4 regions of the Martelella sp. K41-7 genome follow, and region 2 is predicted to be linked to each of the others. Evidence: riboswitches for the same ligand, from Rfam matches in the RefSeq annotation. Region 2 holds a riboswitch; each other region holds the start of a gene.
What was found. Region 2 has a riboswitch for thiamine pyrophosphate ahead of AC0L7L_RS16460 (ABC transporter permease). Riboswitches for the same ligand answer to the same signal wherever they lie in the genome.

Region 1: another riboswitch for thiamine pyrophosphate. It lies ahead of thiE (thiamine phosphate synthase); the one in region 2 lies ahead of AC0L7L_RS16460 (ABC transporter permease).
Region 3: another riboswitch for thiamine pyrophosphate. It lies ahead of thiC (phosphomethylpyrimidine synthase ThiC); the one in region 2 lies ahead of AC0L7L_RS16460 (ABC transporter permease).
Region 4: another riboswitch for thiamine pyrophosphate. It lies ahead of thiB (thiamine ABC transporter substrate binding subunit); the one in region 2 lies ahead of AC0L7L_RS16460 (ABC transporter permease).

Annotation. Positions count from the first base shown of each region.
Region 1 is NZ_CM147867.1:4,046,571-4,052,563, reverse strand. It holds gene AC0L7L_RS19275 (PAS domain-containing sensor histidine kinase) at 1-403, opposite strand, end outside; gene AC0L7L_RS19270 (MFS transporter) at 662-1,906, opposite strand; gene AC0L7L_RS19265 (sugar-binding transcriptional regulator) at 2,259-3,218, shown strand; gene AC0L7L_RS19260 (HAD family hydrolase) at 3,215-3,892, shown strand; TPP riboswitch at 3,931-4,033, shown strand; gene thiE (thiamine phosphate synthase) at 4,145-4,807, shown strand; gene AC0L7L_RS19250 (TRAP transporter large permease subunit) at 4,804-5,993, shown strand, end outside.
Region 2 is NZ_CM147867.1:3,447,549-3,453,541, reverse strand. It holds gene prpC (bifunctional 2-methylcitrate synthase/citrate synthase) at 1-450, opposite strand, end outside; gene AC0L7L_RS16470 (MmgE/PrpD family protein) at 509-2,020, opposite strand; gene AC0L7L_RS16465 (sugar porter family MFS transporter) at 2,186-3,517, opposite strand; TPP riboswitch at 3,746-3,855, shown strand; partial or broken gene AC0L7L_RS16460 (ABC transporter permease) at 3,961-4,676, shown strand; partial or broken gene AC0L7L_RS16455 (ABC transporter substrate-binding protein) at 4,708-5,648, shown strand; gene AC0L7L_RS16450 (hypothetical protein) at 5,828-5,993, shown strand, end outside.
Region 3 is NZ_JBVVRV010000002.1:152,712-158,704, reverse strand. It holds gene thiC (phosphomethylpyrimidine synthase ThiC) at 1-1,457, opposite strand, end outside; TPP riboswitch at 1,556-1,671, opposite strand; one part of gene AC0L7L_RS21170 (IS5 family transposase) at 1,850-2,271, opposite strand; one part of gene AC0L7L_RS21170 (IS5 family transposase) at 2,271-2,604, opposite strand; gene AC0L7L_RS21165 (ZinT/AdcA family metal-binding protein) at 2,812-4,587, opposite strand; gene AC0L7L_RS21160 (metal ABC transporter solute-binding protein, Zn/Mn family) at 4,657-5,538, opposite strand; partial or broken gene AC0L7L_RS21155 (PhoX family protein) at 5,881-5,993, shown strand, end outside.
Region 4 is NZ_CM147867.1:3,906,915-3,912,907, reverse strand. It holds gene AC0L7L_RS18575 (OpgD/OpgG family glucan biosynthesis protein) at 1-1,164, opposite strand, end outside; partial or broken gene AC0L7L_RS18570 (FKBP-type peptidyl-prolyl cis-trans isomerase) at 1,560-1,998, opposite strand; TPP riboswitch at 2,265-2,376, shown strand; gene thiB (thiamine ABC transporter substrate binding subunit) at 2,424-3,437, shown strand; gene thiP (thiamine/thiamine pyrophosphate ABC transporter permease) at 3,457-5,079, shown strand; gene AC0L7L_RS18555 (thiamine ABC transporter ATP-binding protein) at 5,094-5,747, shown strand; gene AC0L7L_RS18550 (M48 family metalloprotease) at 5,850-5,993, shown strand, end outside.

The DNA.
Region 1 (5,993 bases), 600 kb from region 2:
CACCGGCTTCTTCCGGCAGAGTGCCGAGAAATTCCGGCTCAGCCTCGGGCCCCTCCCAGAAAATGATGCGGCGGTTGCGCTCGGCGTTCAACGCTTTCAGATTGGCAATGCGTTCGCGTTGGTTTTCCAGTTCAAGCGCAAGCCGCTGGTTTTCCGCTTCGGTGCGGCCGCGCAGGCGCATGAACCAGAGCGTGGAAAGCACGGTCGCCGCCAGAATACCGCAGAATGCCGAAAGCGCCATGACCTCGCGCGAAGACAAGACGGGCGCCGCAGGCGTCTGGGCAAAGGCGCCAGCCGCGGACAGCGAAAGTGCCGTGCCGGCGGTAAGCCATCGCGCAATCGCGCGCTTCGTGCGCCTTTTGCGAATCATCCGGCCCTCGTTGCTTTTACCGCCCCGCTCCATTCGTCTCTTCCGCATCTGTCTTTTGGCGGGCCGCGCTCAATGTGCCGCAAAGCGCGGCGGCCGCCTTCAAGAGGCTGTCCACATGTCATGAAGATCCGGCCGTTGACAGACCGAATCGCCCCTTTCAAAACATAGACGCTTGGCGAATCCGCGAAAAGAGTCCGACGGAAATAAACACCCCGCGTCCGGTCTTGGGGGACAGCGCCGAGATTAATGCGGTTATGCTTTCGGAAGTGTTAAGGACGGCGCTGATCCGCCTTAGGCAGCGACAGCCACGGGCGGGGCCGCACGCTCGCGAACCGTCAGATGGATCAGGGCCGAGACGACGCCGAGCGCGATGGCCACATACCAGATCATGTCGTAATTGCCGTAGCGGTCAAACCATATCCCGCCAAGCCAGACACCGGCAAAACCGCCGAGCTGATGGCTGAGAAAGACGAAGCCGAACAGCGTGCCCATCGCACGCGGGCCGAACATCACGATGATCAATGCACTCGTCAGCGGCACAGTCGAAAGCCAGAGCACGCCCATGACGAGGCCGAAGATCAGCACGGAAACGGGCGTCAGCGGCAACCAGATGAACACCACAATGACGACCGCTCTCAGCGCATAGATCCCCGCCAGAACATGCGGTTTGGAGAAGACATTACCGAGGCGCGCCGCAATCAGCGTACCAAAAATATTGGCAAACCCGGCGAGCGCCAGCGCTTTCAGGCCAAGCGCGCGCAATTCGGGTCCGGATAGCGCGGTCCCTGTGCAGAAATTTTGCACATAATTCGGCAAATGCGCGGTGATGAAGGCAAGGTGGAAACCGCAGACGAAGAAGCCGGCCGCCAGCATCACAAAGCTCGTATGGCCGAAGGCGTGACGGATCGTCTGCGGCAGATCGATATCGGCTTCGGCGGCAGTCCCCTTTTTCTTTACATGCAGGAAGGGGATCGCAAGCGCCATCGGCGCCAGCAATGCCGTAATGATCAGAAGCGTGGTCTGCCAGTCGAAGCGACTAATCAGGAAGGCCGTCAGAAGCGGCAGCACCGCCTGCCCCGCCGAGCCCATGGCGGACGCCACGCCGAGATAAAAGCCGCGCTTTTCAGCCGGCGCCGCACGCCCGACCACCGCCAGCACCGTGCCGAAGGCGGTGCCTGAAACACCCATGCCGACCAGCACACCCGCGCCCATGTGCTGGGCAAAGGGCGACGTGCCCATAACGCAGATCAGCATGCCGAGCACATAGCAGGCAAAGCCAAGCCAAAGCGCGCGCCGGTCACCGAACTTGTCGGCGATCATGCCGAAAAACGGCTGCGCCAGACCCCAGACAAGGTTCTGGATCGCAATCGACAGCGAGAAAATCTCGATCCGGCCGCCGAACAGATCGTCCGACAGCGGCAGGACGACGCCGCCGAAAACCGAGCGCACACCGAAGGACAGCGCCAGAACGAGCCCGCCCGCCAGCATGATAATCAGCATGTCGCGGTCGGCCCCGCGTTTTACAGCCTGTTCCATGAAATCCTATCCCGAAAAAATCCCGCCGCCAAAATTAACAGGGATCAAACGGCATGAATATCCAATATCGCTGAACTCAGAAGTCAGTATTGCTGATGAGTGTGCTTCCGGCCGGCTGCACGATGCTTGCATACCTCCTCTAACCTTGGCCAACAGTCAATTCAGGTTCCTCGACAGTGGAAACACTGGGCGGGAGAGACCGCCCCGTCGGGTTTCCTTGCACTGACATGTATCCATAAATATTTGATATTAATCATTATTTTTGCACTAAATTACAAATGTCAAATTTGCAATTCAGATGAAAACAGGTCATATGGCGGGCCGAAATCAACGGCATGACGGGGTATGACTGGTGGCAAGTGAAGTGACTGCGGAAACCGATGCATTTCTGGCTGAGGTCTGCTGGCATTATTTCATCAATGAGATGACCCAGTCCGACGTGGCGGTGCTGATGGGCGTAACCCGGTTGCGCGTCAACCAGGCGATCAGGGCCGCGCGCGCCAGCGGATTGGTGCGCGTCGACATCCAGTCGCCGCATGTCATCCGCTTCCGCCAGCAGGAGGAGCTGAAAACCCGCTTCGGCCTTGCGGATGCCATCGTGGCGCCGGCCAATCCAGACAATCACGATGACCAGATTACCGCCGGTGCGGCTCTTGCGAACTATCTTGCTAAGGGCCTGCACGAGGAGCGCTGGCGTCTGATCGGCGTTTCCTGGGGCATGACGCTCAAAAACGCGATGACGTACCTGCCCCGGATGCAGCTCCCGAAGGTTGAAATCGTCTCGATGATCGGCGGCACGGCCCAGGGCGCACCCTTCAACGCCTTCGGCCTCACCGTAGGCGTTGCTGATCGGCTCGGTGCCCAGTATTCGCTGTTCGCAGCCCCGGTTTATCTTTCTCCCGGAACAAACAGGGAAGGCTTCCTTTCCAACCTGGTTTTCAACGCGCATCTGGAAAAGCTTGAAAAACTCGATCTGGCCGTGCTGGCTGCAGGCGACCTTTCCGACAAATCCGTGCTGATGACCACGGCCCTGCCTGCCAATGTCACATCGGCAGAACTTTCCGAAAAAGGCGCGGTCGGCGATATCGTCGGCTATTTCATTGATCGCGACGGCCGGGAAATCGACCATGTTGTGAACCGTTGCGCCGTCAGCATCGGGCTCGAAGCGCTTGAAAATGTTCCGGAACGAGTGCTTGCTGCAACTGGTGTCCACAAGGTCGATGTTATTATCGCCGCAATCCATGGCGGACTTGTCACCACGCTGATTACCGACGATATCACCGCTGAACTTATTCTGGCGAGGGCCCCATGAACAAAACAGTCATCTTCGATTTCGACGGCGTGCTTGCCAACAGCGAGATCATCGCGCTTGCCGAACTCAGGACCTCGCTTGAGAAATACGGCATCGTCATCGACTGGGATACGCTGGTCGAGACTTTTCTCGGGTCCTCGATCAGGCAGATCATCGCCTTTGTCGAAGACAGGACGGGCCAGCCGATCGATCCCGATTTCCAGAAGGAATGGTATGAAAGGCTGTTTGAGCGCTATGCGCACGAACTTCAGCCGGTGGCCGGTTCCCGCGAAATGCTCGACCGGCTGGATGCCGCCGGCATCAGCTACTGCATCGCGTCCGGCGGTTCCTACAAACGACTTGGCGTCGCGCTCGACTGTATCGGCTTTGCCGACCGCTTCGAAGGCCGCGCCTTCAGCGCCGACTCGGTTGAAAACGGCAAGCCCGCGCCTGACGTCTTCCTCTACGCAGCGGAAAAGCTCGGCAAGGGCGCCGGCAATTGCGTGGTGCTCGAGGATTCGATTGCCGGTGTTATTGCCGCCGGCCGCGCGGATATGCGCGTCGTCGGTTTCGTCGGTGGCGGCCATCTGGAGGGTATCAGACCGCTCCATGCAGAGCGGCTTCTTGCTGCAGGGGCAGCCACGGTATTGGACGATCTGGCCAGCTTCGAGGTAGCAGCGTTCGGCGCTGTCTGAAGCCGGTTGACAGAGGGCCGAAAGCCCGACAAAGTCATGCAAATTCCGAGGGGAGCATCATGCGATGCTGAGATGGCAACGAGCCGGACCCTTGAACCTGATCCGGGTCATACCGGCGTAGGAACGGAAAAATCGGTCACCTCCCTTCTTTTCGTTTCCAAGCCTGATCCGGTCTCCGCAATGTCATGGAGGTCGTCATATGTCGTTGGAAATTCGCCGGATCTGCAAGAAGCCAGCTTGCGGGATGCGGCCATGAGAGCCGTCGATTATCGTCTGAACGCGCTGGTTGATGCCGGGCTCGTTGAAACCGCACCGCTGTCGGAGCTTGCCCGGCTTGCTGCCGAAAACGGTGCGACGCTGATCCAGTATCGCGACAAATACGCCAAGACCCGTCAGATGATCGAGCGGGCCATCGAGATCCGCAAGGCGCTGGCACCGACCGGCATTCCCTTTGTCGTCAACGACCGGGTTGATGTCGCCCTTGCGTCCTGCGCCGACGGCGTGCATCTGGGTGCCGACGACATGGAGCCGGAAACCGCGCGGCGGCTGCTCGGGCCGGACGCGATCATCGGCCTGACCGTCAAGAATGCCTCCGACGGCGCCAAAGCCTCATCCGCCCCGGTCAATTACGCCTGCATCGGCGGCGTCTATCAAACACTCTCCAAGATCAATCTCGATCCACCGGTCGGCATGCGCGGCTTCAGCGCGCTTCGGCGCGGTCTCAAGAGCGCGCGTCCCGACCTGCCGGTCGGCGCCATCGCCGGGATCAAGCTTGAAAACGTTGCGCAACTGATTGCCGAAGGGGCCGACGGTATCGCGGCTATTTCAGCAATTTTTCACGCGCCTGATGTCGCCGCCGCAACCCGCGACTTTCGCTGGGCCATCGACACCGCGATCGCCAACCGGCAGCAATGACAAGCACTCCGGCAACAATGCATACAAAGGCTGCCCGGCTCGCCAAGCGGCTGGAGGCGGCACTCGGGTTGATTGCCGCCGCCGTGCTGGCGGTCATGCTGGCCGTCGTGCTCACAAGTGTCGTTCTCAGATATCTGTTTCACACAGGGTTGATCGGGACGGAAGATCTCGGCATATGGCTGAATGTGGCGCTGATCGCATTGGCCGCACCGCTTGCCCTTTCCGGGCCGCTGTCGATGCGGCTTGATCTTCCCTTCAGGCCGGTTGTCGCAAAAGCGGCCCGGATCATCGCTGATGCCGTCAGTCTTTTGGCAGCGCTTGTGCTGATTTTCGGCAGCAGCCGCGTCGTGGCTCTGATCGGCGGCACATCGCCGACGCTCGGGCTTCCCGAATGGCTACGCTTTGCCGTGATCGGTGCAGGCGGCGGCCTGCTCATGATGGTCCTCATCCTTCGCCGCATCAGCGAACAGAAGGCATTATCGCTTGCAGCTTCGGCAATCCTCGCAACCGCCATCTACCTCACCTGCCTGCGCTTAACGGTAACCACCGCGCTGCCGCCGAGCGCTGCGATCGCGATTGCAGCGGCCGTCGGCCTCATAACAGCGGCACCGCTTGCCCATGCCTTTCTGGCTGCCGCAATGATCGCCATGCCGTTCGGCGGCAACCTCGCGACCGAAACGATTGTCACAACCGCCGTTTCCAGCATGTCGCATTTCCTGCTGCTTGCCATTCCGTTTTTCCTGCTGACGGGTGCGGCCCTTTCGGCCTCGGGCGCGGCAAAACAACTCGTCGCCTTTGCCGCCGCGCTTGTCGGCCACCGGCGCGGCGGGCTGGCGCAGACGGTGCTGGCCACTGGCACGCTGTTTTCCGGCGCTTCCGGCTCGTCGGTTGCCAATGCAGTGTTCTCCGCCACGACCTTTCATCCGGAACTGGTGCGCCATGGCTATCCGCCTGCCCGCGCAGGCGCAATCATCGCCGCCGCCTCGGTCCTCGATAACATCATACCGCCCTCGATTGCCTTCCTGATCCTTGCGACCGCGACCGATCTTTCGGTCGGCAAGCTGCTTGTCGGCGGGCTGTTCGCAGGCCTTTTAATGGCAGTCGCCCTCAGCATCGCCATTCACCTGACAACCCGCAACCAGCCGGGTGGCCAGCGGGCCTGCTCGGGCGAGCGAGGGCACGCCTT
Region 2 (5,993 bases):
CCGCCGGCCGTTATGGGAAAAATGATACCAGTAGAGCAGCATCGAGCCGAGCGAGGCCATCAGCCGGTCGGCGATGTCGCGTGCGCCGGGTTTGTTGTGGTCGTCCGTTTCCGGCAGAACGCAACCCAGAACGGATGCGCCGGTGCGCATCACATCCATCGGGTGGGTGGCCGCCGGCAACAGTTCCAGCGCACCGCGCACGGCGGCGGGCAGGCCACGCAGGGCAGAAAGCTTGGCCTTGTAGGCGGCAAGCGTCGCCGCACCCGGCAGCGTGCCATAGATCAGCAGATGGGCGATTTCCTCGAATTCGCAGGTCTCTGCGATATCGAGAATGTCATAGCCGCGATAATGCAGGTCATTGCCGCTCTGGCCGACGGAACAAAGTGCTGTATTACCGGCGACGACGCCGGAAAGCGCCACCGATTTCTTCGGTTTTCTTGCTTCAGTCATGATCTCTCCTCCAGGTCGCGCATCCGCCCCTCCTCAAGGCCGGACGCGCACCACGATCTCATCTCCAGTCGAATATCCCTGTCTTTGCCTGCGCACCGAGCTTGTCCGGCGACACGGCAAAATTCAGTCCGGCAAGCTCATCAGGCGCCAGTGACATCAGCCGCTCCACGGTCGAAAGGAAGCGGTCCTGCTCATCCATGGCAATCACGCCATCGGCCAGCATGCGGAATTTCTTCACATAGTCCGGCCGGGCAAACGGACGGGTTCCGAGCGGGTTTGCATCGGCAATGGCAAGCTGGTCCTCGATGATCGTGCCGTCTTCCATGGTGACGATCACATGGCCACCGAAGGCTTTCTCCGCTGGGTCGTGGCTGTGGTAGCGCCGCGTCCATTCCGGATTTTCCGCCGTGGTGACCTTGTGCCACAGCGCCACCGTTTCGGGTTGTTTGGCGCGCTCGGGCGCATAGGAGCGCTCATGGTGCCAGCCGCCATCTTCCAGTGCGACCGCAAAGATATACATGATCGAGTGGTCGAGCGTTTCGCGGCTCGCATTCGGGTCCATCTTCTGCGGGTCGTTGGCGCCGGTGCCGATCACGTAATGGGTGTGGTGGCTGGTCTCGATCAGGATCGACTTCACCTTCGAAAGGTCGCCGATCTTCGGCCCCATGCGGCGAGCAAGGTCGATCAGCGCCTGGCTTTGATATTCAGCCGAATGCTCCTTGGTATAGGTGTCCATGATCGCGCGCTTGGCTTCGCCCTTTTCCGGCAGCGGCACGGTGTATTCCGCAGTCGGGCCGGAAAGAAGGTAAGCGATGAAGCCGTCTTCGCCCTCCCATGCCGGCGATGGTGCGCCTTCGCCCCGCATCACCCGGTCAACCGCCTCGACCGCCATCTTGCCGGCAAAGGCCGGAGCATAGGCCTTCCAGCTCGAAATCTCGCCCTTGCGCGATTGCCTTGTCGTGGTCGTCACATGCAGCGCCTGCTGAACGGCCTGATAGATGGTCTCGGTATCAAGCCCCAGTGCTGTGCCGATGCCGGCAGCCGCCGATGGTCCCAGATGGGCGATATGGTCGATCTTGTGCTCATGCAGGCAGATGCCCTTGACCAGATCGACCTGAATTTCATAGCCGGTGGCAATGCCGCGTGCGAGCGCCTCGCCGGAAAGCCCGCAATGTTGGGCGACGGCCAGAACCGGTGGAATATTGTCGCCGGGATGGGAATAATCGGCAGCCAGAAACGTGTCGTGATAGTCAAGCTCACGCACGGCCACACCATTGGCCCATGCCGCCCATTCCGGCGAAAACCGCTTGTCGGCGGCAAGGCCGAAGATTGTCGCGCCCGGCGCAAACGGGTGGGCGGTCGCCTGTGTTCTGGCACTGATGGCCGGACGGCGGGCGATGGAGGCGGCGGCCACGGAGGCATTGTCGATGATCCGGTTGCCGATCATCTCCACAACGTCGTCGTCGAGGGCCACGCGATCAGCCGCGACCGTGGCGATCTTCCAGGCAAGCTGGTCTTCCCGTTTCAGGTTTTCCGATGATTTGTGGGTGCGCACCGTGTGGTCGTGCATGAATTCTCCTCCCGCTTCAATGCCACCGCCGTTTTCGCCTGATTGGCGCAAATTGTCCATTACCGGCAATGCAGCCATTAGTCTTAGGCATTTTGGCGGTTGCATGCAAAACGGCCCGCAGGAGGGTCTCCGGCGGGCCGTTCGATCTCTTTCAGGGCGTGCCTGTCAGCCCGCAGCAAAAGTGCGCTGCTCGATTTCCTCAAGCGTGATGCCCTTGGTCTCCGGTGCCACCGCAATCGCATAGAAAACACCGATCACGCAGAAGGTGGTGAAGATCGCGAAGGTTCCGACGATCCCGATGCCTGCGAGAAGCTCAGGAAACAGCAGGGCAACGACGAAGTTGAAGAACCAGTTGGCAATAGACGCCAGCGCCATGCCGCGCGGGCGCAGCCGAAGCGGAAACAGCTCCGCCATGTAGAGCCAGGGCAACGGACCGAGGCTGACGGCGAAAAAGCCGATGAAGGTGAAAATCCCGATCAATGCCAGATAAGGCGTTGCGGCAACGTCCATCATGGTCGCGACGGTGACCAGCGCCATCGAGGCGGAGGTGCCGACGAAGCCAAAAATCAGTAGTTTGCGTCGTCCGATCGATTCCACCAGATACATGGCGACGATGGTCAGCGCCACATTGACGACGCCGATGCCGACCGTTGCCAGAAGCTGTGTCGTGGTGCCGGAAAAGCCCGCGTTCTTGAAGATTTCGGGTGCGTAATAGATGATCGCGTTGATGCCCGAGAGTTGCTGAAGCACGAACACGATCATCGCGAAACTGGTGATCGGCAGGATGCCCTTCTTCAGGAAGGTGTTCCAGGCGGGAGTGGCTTCCTCGTCCTTGGCGCTTTCCTTGATCTCGGTAATGATCTTGTCGACGTCTTCTTCGCTCGCCTCAGGCTGCAGCTTCGTGATGATGTCGCGCGCCTTGTCGGCGTTCGAATTCAGCGTCAGCCAGCGCGGCGTTTCCGGCGACAGCAGGATGCCGACAAGGGCGATGATCGACGGAAACACGCCGACACCGATCATCCAGCGCCAGTCGCCGGTGCCGCCAAAGGCCGCATCCGACATATAGGAAACCATGATGCCGATGGTGATCATCAGTTGGAAGGCCGAGACGATCGTGCCGCGAATACGCGCCGGAGCGACTTCCGCGAGAAACATCGGAGCGGTCATCGCAGATGCGCCGATGCCGACGCCGATCACAAGGCGTGCCAGTGTCAGCACATACTGGTTGAAGGCGAACGCGGAAAACAGCGAGCCGAACAGAAAGATCACTGCGCCGAGAATCAGCATCGGCTTTCGGCCGTAGCGGTCGGTGGTCACCATCGCCAAGATGGTGCCCGCGACAGCGCCGAGCGGCACGGCAGAGGTGATCACGCCCTCCATGAAGGGGGTAATGGTGAAATCCTGTTTGATGAACGGCAAGGCGCCGGAAATCACGCCCTGGTCGAAACCAAAGAGCATGCCGAAAAGCGCCGCCACGATGACGATGGCGATAAGCATTGTTTCCTCCGCATTGTCGGGGCGGCCGGTTTTTCGGCGCGCCGGTCAGTTATCTTCCACTGACCGTTTAGTGTGATTTTATGAACGCTAACTGAAAATCATCCGTATCGCCATTGTTTCCCGACAACTTGAAGGTGAAAAATGGCGGGGAAGTCAATCCAGACACAGATTCGGCAACCATGGATTGTGCCTGCACTCTTGACCATGGCGCTCCGCGCAGGCATAGATAAGCCATCCGAGGGGTGCGATCTTGTGACCAAGATGCTGAGATGGCTTCGTGCCGAACCCTTGAACCTGATCCGGGTCATGCCGGCGTAGGAACGGAGTTTGGTATTGAGCGACACGCCCAGAAAATCTGCCTGTTTTGATACGTCCGCTGCCCGGCCACGCCGGGGAGAGGGGACTTGAAGCAAGGCCTGTCTGCAGTTTTCAAATTTTGTCTGATGGTTTGTGCACTTGTCCTTGTCTGGCAGGCGGTGGTCACGGTGTTTGCGCTGCCGCGCTATATCCTGCCAGCCCCGCTTTCCGTGGCCATAAAGCTGTGGACCGGCCATGCCTATCTGTTTTCTGAAGCGCTCGTCACGCTGCGCGAGATCATTGCAGGTTTTGCCGTCGGTGCGCTGTTCGGTGCCGGTGCTGCCTTTCTGCTGGCGGGCTTTCCCCGCTTGGGTCGGCTGGTCTGGCCCGCGCTGGTGGTGCTGCAGTCCTTTCCCGTTTTCGTCATCGCACCCATGCTGGTGCTCTGGTTTGGCTTCGGCATCACCTCCAAGATCGTGATGACGACGATCATCGTGTTCTTCCCGGTCGCTTCCAATTTCGCCGATGGGCTTGCCCGCACCGACAGCGCCATCGTCAAGGCTGCCCGCCTCGATGGCGCCAGCCACTGGCAACTTCTCGTTCTCATCAGGCTTCCTCTGGCCATGCCGCAGCTTTTTCCGGCCTTCGTATAGCAGCTCCGCTTGCCCCGCTTGGCGCCGTCGTCGGCGAATGGGTCGGCGCTGCCGGTGGTCTCGGCTTCGTTATGGTGCAGGCCAATGCCCGGATGCAGGCCGATACTGTCTTTGCTGCCATGTTCATCCTGGCCGTGGAGGCCGTGCTGTTTCGCAAGGCGGTGGATCTCGCCGCCCCGTTTTTCACCCGCTGGTCGCCAAACCACTAGACGGCCGCACACTTTTTCCACGGAGGAAAGAATGCTCAAGAAACTCGCGCTTGCCGCGGCGCTGACGATGTTGCCCGGCCTTGCCGCCGCCAACGACAAACTCAGTGTCATCCTCGAATGGTATGTGAACCCCGATCACGCACCGATGGTGATCGCGCAACAGCAGGGATACTTCGAAGAGGAAGGCCTCGATGTGGAGCTCGTGCCGCCGGCTGATCCTTCCATGGTTCCGCGCATGGTCGCTTCTGGCCGTGCCGATATCGGCGTTCATTATCAACCGAACCTCTATCTCGACCACGCCGCCGGCGTCGAAATCAAGCGTTTCGGCACGCTGGTGTCCACTCCGCTCAATACGCTGACAGTGATGGCGGACGGGCCGGTAAAGTCGCTGTCTGATTTGAAGGGCAGGAAGATCGGCTTTTCCGTTGCCGGGATCGAGGAAGCTGTCGTCTCCGCCATGCTTGAAAGCTCCGGACTGTCGCGGGATGACATTACACTGGTCAACGTCAATTTCGCGCTCACCCAATCGCTTCTCTCCGGTCAGGTCGACGCCACAATCGGCGCGTTTCGCAATTTCGAGCTGACCCAGATGGCAATTGAAGGTGAGGAGGGACGCGCTTTTTCCCGGAGGAAAACGGCGTTCCGGTCTATGACGAGTTGATCTTTGTGACCCGCGGCGCGCTTCTCGATGATGATCGCCTTCCACGCTTTCTCGACGCGGTTGAACGGGCGACGATCTTCATCACCAATCACCCGCAACAGGCATGGGGGCTTTTTGCAGAGGCCTATCCCGATCTCGATGATGAGCTGAACCGTCAGGCCTTCGCCGATACTGTCGCCCGCTTTGCCAAGAGCCCGGCGGCCTTCGATGCCGGCCGCTACCAGCGCTTCGGGGCCTTCATGGCTGAAAACGGGCTGATCGACACAGCGCCGGCGGTGTCCGAAATATCGGTTTCGCTTCAGCGCGAATAACAAAGCCTCGGCCTCAAATCGCCACAAAAGCAAAATAGAAGATACGTAAATACCGAAAGGCGGCTGGTGGCCGTCTTTCGCGTTTCGGTCTTTTGTATAGTTTTAATGACGGGCGGCGTCAGGCTGCCCCGAGAGATCGATCTCGAGAATGCGCTATCAAGCCTCAGGGAGATCGGAACATGAAGCTCTTCGGCCTTGTGCTGGTGGTGATCGGCCTTGCCACCTTGACCATACGTTTCGGCTTTTATCATTATCGCGATGTCGCCGGCGATATCGAGGGCAGCCTTTTGGCCCCGCTCGCCCATCTCGTGCTCATCGGCGGCATCATGCTTCTGACGCTGCATC
Region 3 (5,993 bases), on a different replicon from region 2:
CCGGTCTTGACATCATCACGATCCGGCAGGCCGAGATGTTCCTTGGGCGTCACGTAGCAGAGCATCGCCGTGCCGAACCATCCGATCATCGCCGCTCCGATGCCACTGGTTATGTGGTCGTAACCCGGCGCGATATCCGTGGTGAGCGGCCCGAGCGTGTAGAACGGCGCCTCGCCGCAGGTCTCAAGCTGCTTGTCCATATTGGCCTTGATCTTGTGCATCGGCACGTGGCCGGGGCCCTCGATCATCACCTGGCAGTCTTTCGCCCATGCGATCTGCGTCAGTTCTCCAAGCGTTTTCAACTCGGCGAACTGCGCTTCGTCATTGGCATCGGCAATTGAACCGGGACGCAATCCGTCGCCGAGGCTGAAGGACACGTCATAGGCGCGGGCGATGTCGCAGATCTCGTTGAAATGATCGTAAAGAAAGCTCTCACGGTGATGATGGAGACACCACTTGGCCATGATCGACCCGCCACGGCTGACGATCCCCGTCACCCGCCCCACCGTCATCGGAATCATGTGCAGGCGCACCCCCGCATGGATGGTGAAATAGTCCACCCCCTGTTCTGCCTGTTCGACCAGCGTGTCGCGATAGACCTCCCAGGAGAGATCTTCGGCAATGCCGCCGACTTTTTCCAAAGCCTGATAGAGCGGCACGGTTCCGATCGGAACAGGCGAATTGCGGATGATCCAGTCGCGGATGTTGTGAATGTTGCGCCCGGTGGAAAGGTCCATCACCGTATCTGCGCCCCAGCGCGTGGCCCAAACCATCTTCTCCACTTCCTCGGCCATTGAGGAGGTCACGGCGGAATTGCCGATATTGGCGTTGATCTTCACCAGGAAATTCCGCCCGATCGCCATCGGCTCGGCCTCGGGATGATTGATGTTGGCAGGGATGATCGCCCGGCCCTTCGCCACCTCGTCCCTTACGAATTCGGGCGTGATGAAATCCGGAATTTCGGCGCCGAAATCCTCGCCATCGAGTGCAAGCGCGTCTTTCGCCGCCCTGCGACCCAGATTCTCGCGGATGGCGACAAACTCCATCTCTGGCGTCACGACCCCGGCGCGGGCATAGGCCATTTGGGTCACGGCGCAGTCTCCCGTCGCCCGGCGCGGCCGATGACGCACTGGAAATTCCGGCACCAGCCGCATACCCTCGGCAAAGCCGTTGTCCTCGGGTTTCACATGGCGGCCGTCATAGGTCCGGGTATCCTTTCGCGCGGCGACCCAGCCCTCTCGCAGGCGCGGCAGCCCGCCCTCGATGGAGGGTTTGGCATCCGGATCGGTATAAGGGCCGGAACTGTCATAGACGGTTACGGGTGGCTCACCCGCACTGGGGTGCACATCGATTTCGCGCAAGGGCACGCGGATATCAGGATAGAGCACGCCCTTTTGCCAGACGCGGCGGGACGCCGGCAGCGGACCTGTGGTGACGGTTGGGGATAAGTCTTTCATCGGTCGGAGCCTCCATAGCTCTTGGCGTTGGAGACCCAGTTCGACGTCGAATGGAGGAGGCCGCGCATTGCATCCGATAGGAATAGCGGGCTTGATCCCGCGCAGCCGATGCACCATCCCTACGCCAGTGTGAACTGGATCAGGTTCATCGGGTCACTGCGCTGCGACAGCCAGCAGTATCTCAGCCCCTTGTCGGGACCCCCGGGTGAGCGCGCCAAAATTGCGCCGAATAGACGCGCTTGTCAACGCCAGCCTTGGTGGAGGGAATATAGCTTTCTATTTTTTTGGCGCACCGGGCAATCAAAAACCGGATCAAGCTTATTCGCCCGGTGCTTTGCTTCGCGCACTCCCGGCATTTTTGACTTTTTCGTTAGGCTCAGGACTCGTTAAAATCAAAGCCAGAAGATAACGGCAGCAGCGATGCATATGCTTGAGAAGAAAGTGTGTGCACAACGGTCGTATCGGGTGTGAATTCGGCGCCAGTCCTTGAGCCTGCCAAACATGTTCTCGATTTTATGGCGCTTTTGGTAGAGCTTGCGGTCATGCGCTATTGGGACCTTTCTGTTCGCCCTCGATGGAATGCAGGCCTTGATTTTGCGCTGCGCCAAGGCCTCTCGAAACCAGTCGGCATCGTAGCCTTTGTCGGCCAGTACCGTCTTTGCTTTGGGAAAGGCCTCTATCATTCGGGCAGCACCTTTGTAGTCGCTCGTCTGCCCTTCGCTCAACAGCATGATCAGTGGCCGGCCATGGCCATCGCAAACCGCATGCAGCTTGGAGTTCAAGCCGCCTTTGGTGCGCCCGATACGTCTGGGAACATCCCCTTTTTTAGCAGACTGGCTGCGGTGCGATGTGCTTTCAAATGCGTAGCGTCGATCATCAACTGTTCCGGCTCACCGCATTCGGCCGCCAACTCAGCGAAAATCCTGTTGAACACACCAAGCCTGCTCCAGCGGATGAAGCGATTATAGATCGTCTTGTGCGGTCCATATTCCTTCGGCGCATCGCGCCATCGCAAACCATTGCGCAAGACAAAGACAATGCCGCTCACGATCAGCCGGTCATCAACACGAGGCACACCGTGAGACAGTGGGAAATAGGGCTCGATCCGGCGCATCTGCGCCTGCGACAGCAGCGGCAAATCACTCATTGCGGTTCTCCATTCGAGCCCAATGAATCAAAACGAAGAGAACGCCGCAAGTGATTTAATAGGTCCTGAACCTAGTGTCTTCTCGCTGCAAACGGCGATGATGGCACCGTTTACGCGCATCTACTTGTACTTGATCCTCGGAAGAAACGTGAAAAGGGCGTCCAGCCGTGAAGCCGGACACCCGTTCTTTGAAGCGCTACGTCTAGCTCAGTGGGTCAGCATCTCGTCGGCGATCTGGTCGCTGTCGAGCGATGACGGGTAGTAGGTCGGCCAGTTTGTCAATTCTTCCAGAAGGGCCGCACGGTCGTCACCCCAGTAGAGGTGATAGTGATCGGCGTCTGCCCGCGCGATCCGGTGGTCGGAGAACTGGATGAATTGCGGCGCGGCCTCGTCGCCCTCGCTCTTTTCGAAGATGAACCGGACGCCCCTGTTGCCCTTGGCATAGGTCAGGACTTCATAGCCGTCGCTTTTGTAGCGACCTTCAACCGCCTCGCCATCTTCATAGAAGGTGACTTCGTGGCCATCGATGGTGATGCGCTCGACATCGGTCTTGTAACCGGTGTCGTAGTAAGCCTTGTATTCCTCGACGGTCATGCTGCCGGTCTCGGCCTTGTGCTTCATCACCGGGTCGAGTGTTCCGTCCTGAAGATAGGGATAGACCGACTGCCAGTCGCCGGCCCAGTCGGAAAGCGGACGGTCCGCGATCTGGCTGTCCTCGAAATAGCCCTTGTAAATCTGCGGATCGCCATGATCGTGGGCGTGATCATCTTCGCCCTCGTGGACCATGCCGCTGCCGCCTGCAACGGCGATGTTGTAGGGCATACCGCCGACGTCGACCGTACCGACTTCCGCGAGACCATCCTTGGCGATGCGGCGGACGAGGCCGGCATTCGGGTCGCTCATCACGATCTCATCACCGGCCATGGCGATGCGTGGACGCGGGTCGTTCCAGTGGCCATCCATCGAATAGGGCTCGGTAACCTTGGCGCTTGTCGTGAGGCTGGCGTCCAGAATGTCGATCTGATGCAGGCTGCCATCCTCGGTCAGCACATAGCCGAAAAAGGGATTGGCCGGATCGAGCGCGAAGTCAACGCGGCGGAACGGCAGTTCGATATAGCTAAAATGCGGCTCATCGGCCGGGTCGATGACGACGAGGCCATTGGATCCGTAATTGCCGAGAAAGACCTGCATGCTTTTGGCGCCAAGCAGGGTGCCCGTGGTCTCACCTTCCGGCAAATCGTCCGGATAGGTCAGCATTTCGAAGACGGGGCCGTCTTCGCCGGGGGTCACGGTCAGCACGCCTTCCTGGCAACCGGCCGCGAGAAAGGCCCCGGAGAAGGCTTCGCCGTGAATGCCGGTGCAGGTCGCGACATCGCCGGTCGGCTCGCCGTCTTCGGTCACGGCGCGCAGGCCGATGCGGGTGCCGTCAACCGGCGTATCGGTTGCAACGCTCGTGACCCAGTATTGGCCGACGGGAGCGGCAAAGCCATGATGGGCGCGTTCCTGCTTCAGTTCGCTGGTTTCAAGCTCGCCGTGGTGAAGCTCGGGAGCATCGACGATTGCGGCATAGCCGCCCTTGTCGAAATTGACGACCACCTTGCCGTCATGATCGATGATGTGGAACGGGCGCGGGCCGGTGAGGCTTTCCTCGATGGCGACCGGCGCCTCGATATCGATATCGGAATGGTCACCGTGGGAATGCAGCGAGATGCCGCTGTTGATGAAGTGAACCGCGTCATCGTTGGACTGAACAGCAACAACGGCTGCGCCGTCGTTGACCGCGTAAAGCTTGTTCTGGCCGGTGGTGTCGAAGGACCAGCGATGGTCGGGTTCGCTGAGGTCGAAGGCCGTGATTTTCGCGGCGTCATGGTCGCCGACGAAAACGCGGTAGAGGGTGATGCTGTCCTCATGGTCTTCGGCAAACGCCGCCGGAGCGCCAAGCGAAATCGCGAGTGCGGATGCACCCAGGATCCATCGTTTCATATCAGTCTCTCCTTGATGGTATAACGTAACATTAAGAAGCAAGGTTCGACCTCACCCTTTTTATTAGTGTCAGCCGTTATTGATGGCGGTGGCGAGCGTTTCGACGTCGTAGCGCATCATGTCGATATAGCTGGGTGCTGCGCCATCGGCTGAAGACAACGCGCCCGAATAGAGCGTTCCCCCAAGTTCCAGTCCGGCTTCGGACGCGATCTGTTCGACGAGGCGGGCGTCGGAAATGCTTTCGGCAAAGGCGACCACCGCGCGCTTCTCCCGGATTTCACGGATCAGCGATGCGGCATCCCCGGCGGATGCTTCGGATTCCGCCGAAACACCCTGCGGCGACAGGAAGAAAACCCCGTAGTCGCGCTCGAAATACCGGAAGGCATTGTGGGCAACGACCATGACCGTGCGCTGCGCCCCGTGCCAGTTCTTGATCAGCGCGACAAGGTTGGTAATCGTGCGCGCGGCAACCGCGTCGAACGGTTCGTCCAGAAGAACGAGATCGGCGTCCTGAACCAGAACAAACAGCGCTCTCTGCAACTGGCCGCCGGACAGGCTGTCGACGGGACGCTTCTCGAAGCCTTCGAGACCCACGACCATCAGTGCGTCGCTGACGGCCTGCCGGTCCTGCGCGCGATGACGCTCGAGAAGCCCGCAGCGGGGCCACAGCCCCAGCGAGACGAGGCCGGCGACCCGCGCGGGAAAGCTGCGGTCGAGCTCGGAAAGCTGCGGTAGATAGGCGGGTCGGGTACCGGGCGCGACCGCGCAACTGCCGCCAAGCGGCCGCAGCTTTCCGACAATACTCTTCATCAGGGTCGATTTGCATGAGCCGTTGCCACCGATGACCGCCGTCAGGCTGCCCTTGCCGACAACGCCGTTCAGGTGGCGCACGGCCAGATGCCGGTTGTAGCCAAGCGTCAGATCGCGAAAGGTCAGGCAGGCCTCGGCCATCGAAAGGCTCTCATTCATACGCAAGAGAAATAGTAATGTAATATCATTACATTTACCGAAGGGGTGATATGAAGGCAACCGCTTTTTCCGTTTTCCCGAAAATTTGCCTCTGGATTGACGACGGTGCCAAAGTGCGGGTGGGCTGGCGCACGGCATTTGCCTGTCTTCGGGGCCTTCACGCCCTTCCGCATGCCTGCTTTTGCTCCCCACCTCTGCCTTGGCCATGGCAGCGGGGCTCGATGGGCGCCTTTTTATGCTGTCATCGATGGTGCCTTTCATACCACCGTTAAGAACGCCCTGTAGGGGTAATTTCGTAATGGTATTAAATTACGAGGACCTTTTATGACCAGGATACCGCCTATCAAGATGCCCGCCGACGCGTGGGACGAGCTCAACTTCCCCCGCGCGGAAGAAAACGATTTCGACCGCGTCGTCGAACGCGCGATCTCGCGGCG
Region 4 (5,993 bases), 460 kb from region 2:
CTTGTCGGTCGGTATTTCGACAAGCGAAATTGAACCCTTGCCCCAATTGTCGAGCGGCTCGACCAGAAGCGAAGGGCGCCGCTCATAATGGGCTTCGGCATCCTGATAGTCATCAAAGGCGCGGTGGCGCTGATAAAGACCAAAGGCGCGGGGGTCGGCCTCGGTAAAGAACGAATTCGCAAGTTTTTTGGCATTGTGCAGGCTGCGCCACAATTCCGTTCCATCGGCGCGCACGATCTTCAGCCCTTCGCTGTCATGAACGCGTTCCCGGTAGTCATCGAAGGCGTGATGGTTGGCCGGACCGAACAGGAACATCGAAGTCATCGGCGCAACGCCGAGACGGGCGATATCGTTCCGGAAGAACAATCGCGCGGTCACTTCCATGCGGGTATTCTTGCCGGGCGTGATGACGAAACGGTAGGCCCCGGTCACACTCGGGCCGTCAAGTGCTGCAAAAACCGTGATCTCCTGTGTGCTTGAACCCGGCCGGACAATATAGAAGGCCGAGAAGCGCGGAAACTCCTCTCCCTCTCCTGTGGCCGTGTTGACGGCAAGCCCCCGGGCGGACAAGCCATAGAGATTGTCCTGTCCGAGCGCACGGAAGTAGGAGGACCCGAGAAACGAGATCAGTTCGTCACTGACATCAGGGCGGTTCAAAGGATAGTTGATGCGGAACCCGGCCACTCCTGGCAGGCCTATGTTCTTGAACTGCTCCACATCAAGCGGTGCGCGATAGATGAAATCATCGGTCGAAAACACCAGTTTTTCTGCGTCGCCACCGGCAACTTCGTAGATATCGACCGGCGTCTTGAACAGCCAGCCGAGCGCAAATGCCTGTAGCTGGAAATTCGACTGGTCGCGCCATATCGCCTTGTTGGGATCATACCGGATCGCGCGATAATCATCGTAATGGAGGCTGCTGAACGGTTCGGGAATGCTCTGGGCCGGCTCCTGATAGGGTTCGCCGGCTTTAGCCCGCATCTGAGCCGTCAACTTATCGAAGGTAAAGGCGTCGGGCCGCGGTTCCTGAGCCTCGACCGCCACATTCTGGTCCGGAATCTTGCCCGGTTCCACGGCAGCTTCCTGAGCATAGGACCGGCCGCCAAGGCCGGAAATGGTCAGAGCGCCCACCGCCGTGTGCGCCAGAAAGGATCTTCTCTTCATATAAATGCCCGCCGATTAAAAAGACGTTTCCCAAAAGTTTGCATGGCAGCAAAAACGACGCCGCCTCCCGCTGCGATTGCATAAAACACGAAACGCAAGGCACCGCCAGACCCTCCGTATTTCAGGAACAGACGATTTCGAAACGGCGCAACGCCCACACTGTTCCCCTGACACGCAAAAAGACGCAAGCATCTGTGCATCACACGCCCAGCGCGCTTGCGCGCGTATGCAAAAGGGGCTGGAACGCCGCGTTGCATTCCAGCCCCAGTAAAAGGCAGCCATCCAACCAAAGAATGGCAAGATCATGGCATTTTACCGTCTTCGCACTGCAACATTCTCGAATGTCACGCAATCGGCGTCAAGATAGCGGCAGCGCCGCCAACAGCTGTCTTTCGTCAGGCAGCCTTTACAATTTCGACCAGTTCCACGGCGAAATTCAGATCTTGTCCGGCGAGCGGATGATTGGCATCGACGGTGACCTGCTCTTCTTCGACCTTGGTCACGATCAGCGGCACGGTCTCGCCTTCGGGCGTACGAGCCTGAAGCTGCATGCCGGGCTCGACCTCAACCTCGGACGGCATGGCCGAACGCGGCACGACCTGAACCTTCTGCGGGTCATGCGGCCCATAGGCTTCGGTGGAGGGCACCTGGACATCGCGGCTGTCGCCGACATTCATGCCTGCAATCTCGCGGTCAAGTCCCGGGATGATCTGTCCAGCCCCGACGGTGAATTCAAGCGGCTGGCGGCCTTCGGACGAGATCGAAAGTCGAACCATCATTCAGCGTTCCGGTATAGTGAATACGAACGGTGTCCCCGCTCTTTGCTTCTGTCATTTCGTGTGCTCCTTCCTTGAACACTGAGCGCGACAGCACAGCACCGGTCAAAGCCCGGGCCAGCGCCAGCGCGCCGTTTCTCTTTCCTGAAGCGCGGGCCCGATAGCCGGGCGCGCCACAGAGGATTGAGCCGACACACTTTCCTGCATGACGACTGGCGGGCACATCCAGAGATCCGGATGTGCCTCTTACCTAGTGGCTTTCACCTGTATTTTCAAATCAGGGACCGGCTCTTGAATTCCCGATAAGCCCGGGATAGGTGTTGAAGTGCTCTAACGGGGTGCGGAAAACGCCAATGCGTCGTCCGCTGAGAGGCAAGACCAACCCGAAGAACCTGATCCGGCTAACACCGGCGGAGGGATTAGACGCGTGGACGACCCGACGCCCTTTTCCCTTGTTGATTGAGACCGCACCAAGGAGGCGTCATGCCCGGTTATCATCTTCCGATTTCGATTGCAGCGCTGGCTGTGCTGGCCGCAGGCGGCGCGCAGGCCGAAGACAGCAAGGTGCTGACCATCTACACCTATGAAAGCTTCAACACCGAATGGGGCCCGGGTCCGCTGGTCAGCCAGGCTTTCGAGGCCGAATGCGACTGCACCGTCAAATTTGTCGGCGCGGAAGACGGCGTCGCCCTTCTCAACCGGCTGAAACTTGAGGGCCAGTCAAGCCCGGCCGACATTGTGCTCGGGCTCGACAACAATCTGATCCACGAAGCGAAACAGACGGGTCTTTTTGTCGCACCCGGCATTTCCACCGAAAATCTCGACATTCCAGGCGGGTTTGAAGACGACGTGTTCGTGCCCTTCGACTACGGCTATTTCGACATCGTCTATGACAGCGAGAGTATTTCCTCACCGCCGAAAACGCTTGATGAACTGATCAACGGACCGAAAGACGAAAAGATTGTGATCGAGGATCCGCGCACATCGACGCCGGGCCTCGGCATGCTGTTGTGGATGAAGGCGGTTTATGGCGACGCGGCTGCGGAGAAGTGGGAAGTGCTTTCCGACCGTATCCTGACGGTCGCGCCCGGCTGGTCGGAAGCCTACGGCCTGTTCACCAGCGGCGAGGCGCCGATGGTGCTGTCCTACACAACCTCTCCGGCCTATCACCAGATCGCCGAGGAGACAGAGCGCTACAAGGCCATTGATTTCGAAGACGGGCTCTATATCCAGATCGAGGTCGCCGGCATGACGGAGATGGCGGACGACCCGGCGCTTGCAAAATCCTTCCTCGCATTCATACTCACCCCCGGTTTTCAGGATGCGATCCCGACCCACAACTGGATGATGCCGGTTGCCGCCACCTCCGAGCCGCTGCCGGACGCCTTTCTGAACGCGGTAACGCCGGACAAGACGCTGCAGTTTGCCCCTGATGTCGTGGCCGAGAACCGGCGGGCCTGGATTGATGAGTGGCTGAACGCCATGAGCGCGCGGTGAGCGCCTCGGGAAAACGATCTTGTATTTGACCACGGCAGAGTTCCGCCGGAGCTTTTACGCCGGCATCCTTTCGTTGGCCGCCGTCATCGGCTTCATCGCCGTTGCGGTTTTCGCGCTGTCCGGTTTCGGCCGGCTTGCCGATGCCGCGCATGTTTTGAACGAGCCCTATGTCTGGCGCATCCTGCGCTTCACGCTCTACCAGGCATTTCTGTCCACATTGTTTTCTGTGGTTTTCGCCATACCCGTGGCACTCGCCATGGCACGGCGGCCGCATTTTCCCGGCCGGATCTGGATCGTCAGGCTGATGGCCGTACCGCTCGGACTTCCGGTGCTGATCGGCGCGCTCGGCATTATCGGCATCTGGGGACGTCAGGGCCTGTTCAACGATACGCTGGCTTTGGCAGAACTCGGCCGCCCGCTGCAGATCTACGGGCTGCAGGGCATCTTGATTGCGCATGTCTATTTCAACCTGCCGCTGGCCGCCCGCCTGTTTCTGGCAGGGCTCGAACGCGTGCCGCAGGAATATTTCAAGACGGCCGCAATGCTGTCGATGCCGCAGCGCACCGTTTTCCGCTTCGTGGAATGGCCTGTGATCGCGCCACTCATCCCGGGCGTTGCCGGCCTCGTCTTCATGCTGTGCGCCACCTCGTTCACGCTGGTGCTGATCCTTGGTGGCGGCCCGGCGGCAACCACGATCGAGGTTGCGATCTATCAGGCGCTTCGGTTTGATTTCGACCCGGCCCGCGCCGTTGCCCTTTCGGGTATCCAGATTTTCGTGACGGCGCTGGTGCTTGCCGCCCTCGCCTTGCTGCCACGGGCAGGCGATCCCGGCATCAGCGCAAGCAGCGACCTCAATCGCCGGCCCGACGCCGCCCACCGCCTGTCGCGCGGGGTCGATGCCATGCTGATTGCGCTTTTCGTCGTTTGGCTGATCCTGCCGCTGGCGGTTATCGTCATGAAAGGCGTCAGCGCCGACCTTCTCGGATTGCTCACCGAGCCGGTGTTTCTGCGGGCGACGGCCACCAGTCTTTCGATCGCCTTTTCGGCAGCACTGGTATCGCTTGCCGTCGCATTCTCCTTCATCAGCGCCACCCATACGATCAATACGCTGAAACAGCCGGGTGCATTTGAACGCGGGGCTGCCGGTTCGATGTCAGCGATGGGCTCGCTTGTGCTTCTGGTGCCGCCGATCGTCCTTGGAACCGGCTGGTTCCTGCTGCTGCGGCCCTATGGTCTGTCCGATGCCGCCGCACCCGCAATCGTTGCCGGAATCAACGCGCTGATGGCGCTTCCCTTCGTGCTTCGCGTGCTGCAGCCTGCGGTCTCCGTCCACCGCGCCCGCACAGCGCGTCTTTCCGCCAGCCTCGGCCTCACCGGATTTGCCCGGTTGCGCATTATCGACTGGCCGGGTCTGAGAAAACCGGTGCTGACGGCACTGTCCTTTGCCATGGCGCTCTCGCTCGGCGATCTCGGCGCTGTCGCACTTTTCGGCGGCGACCAGCTGACGACCCTTCCCTGGCTGCTGTACAGCCGGCTTGGCAGTTATCGTACAGAGGATGCCAACGGCCTTGCGCTGATCCTCGGCGCGCTCTGTCTTGTGATCATGATTGCCGGCACCCGCACACCGGCGGCAAGAACCTGAACAGAGGAGCAAACGTGGCACAATCCCCCGCCATCACCATGGACGGTGCAGCGCTCAAACTCGGCGGCAGGGATTTCCTGTTCAGCGGCGAGATTACCGGTGGCCGCGTGACGGCGGTGACCGGCCGCTCCGGATCCGGCAAATCCACATTGTTGAACCTGATCGCCGGGTTCGAAAAACCCGACAGCGGCCGTGTGCTGATCGGCGGGCATGTGATGAACCATCTCCATGTGGCCAGACGCCCGGTCACCGTCGTGTTTCAGGACAATAATCTTTTCGCCCATCTCGACATCTTCACCAATACCGCGCTCGGCCTGGATGCGGCGCTCCGGCTTGATGACAACGGGCGGAAGCGGATCAGGGAAGCGCTGGCGCGCGTTGGCCTCAAAGGCTTTGAAAAACGAATGCCCGGGTCGCTTTCCGGCGGCGAACGCCAGCGTGCCGCCTTTGCCCGGGCGCTGGTGCGCAACCGCCCGGTTCTGCTGCTTGACGAGCCGTTTGCAGCGCTCGACCCGGAAATGCGCGGAGAAATGGGCGCACTGCTGCTTGAATTGCATGGCGAAACCGGCAATACCGTCGTCATTGTCTCGCATGAGCCGGGCGAGGTGGAGGCGATCGCCGATCACCGCATGGTCATCGAAAACGATGCGATTTCCGCGCGCTATTGACCGTTGCGACTGTGAACGCCAAATATGTTTCATGAGAGGCGGCAGGAATCTGCCATCTGCAATAGATCGGACAAGGATCGCGTTTTGACAGACGCATCACCTATGGCAAACGAAATCCTGCGCCCTGTGAAGACAGGAAAGGCCGCGGGCACCAGGCGGTATGCGATCGCGGCCCTTGCCTGTGTGCTTATGCTTTCGGCATGCCAGTCGACGGACAGCTATTTCATTTTGCCGGCAACGGCGAGC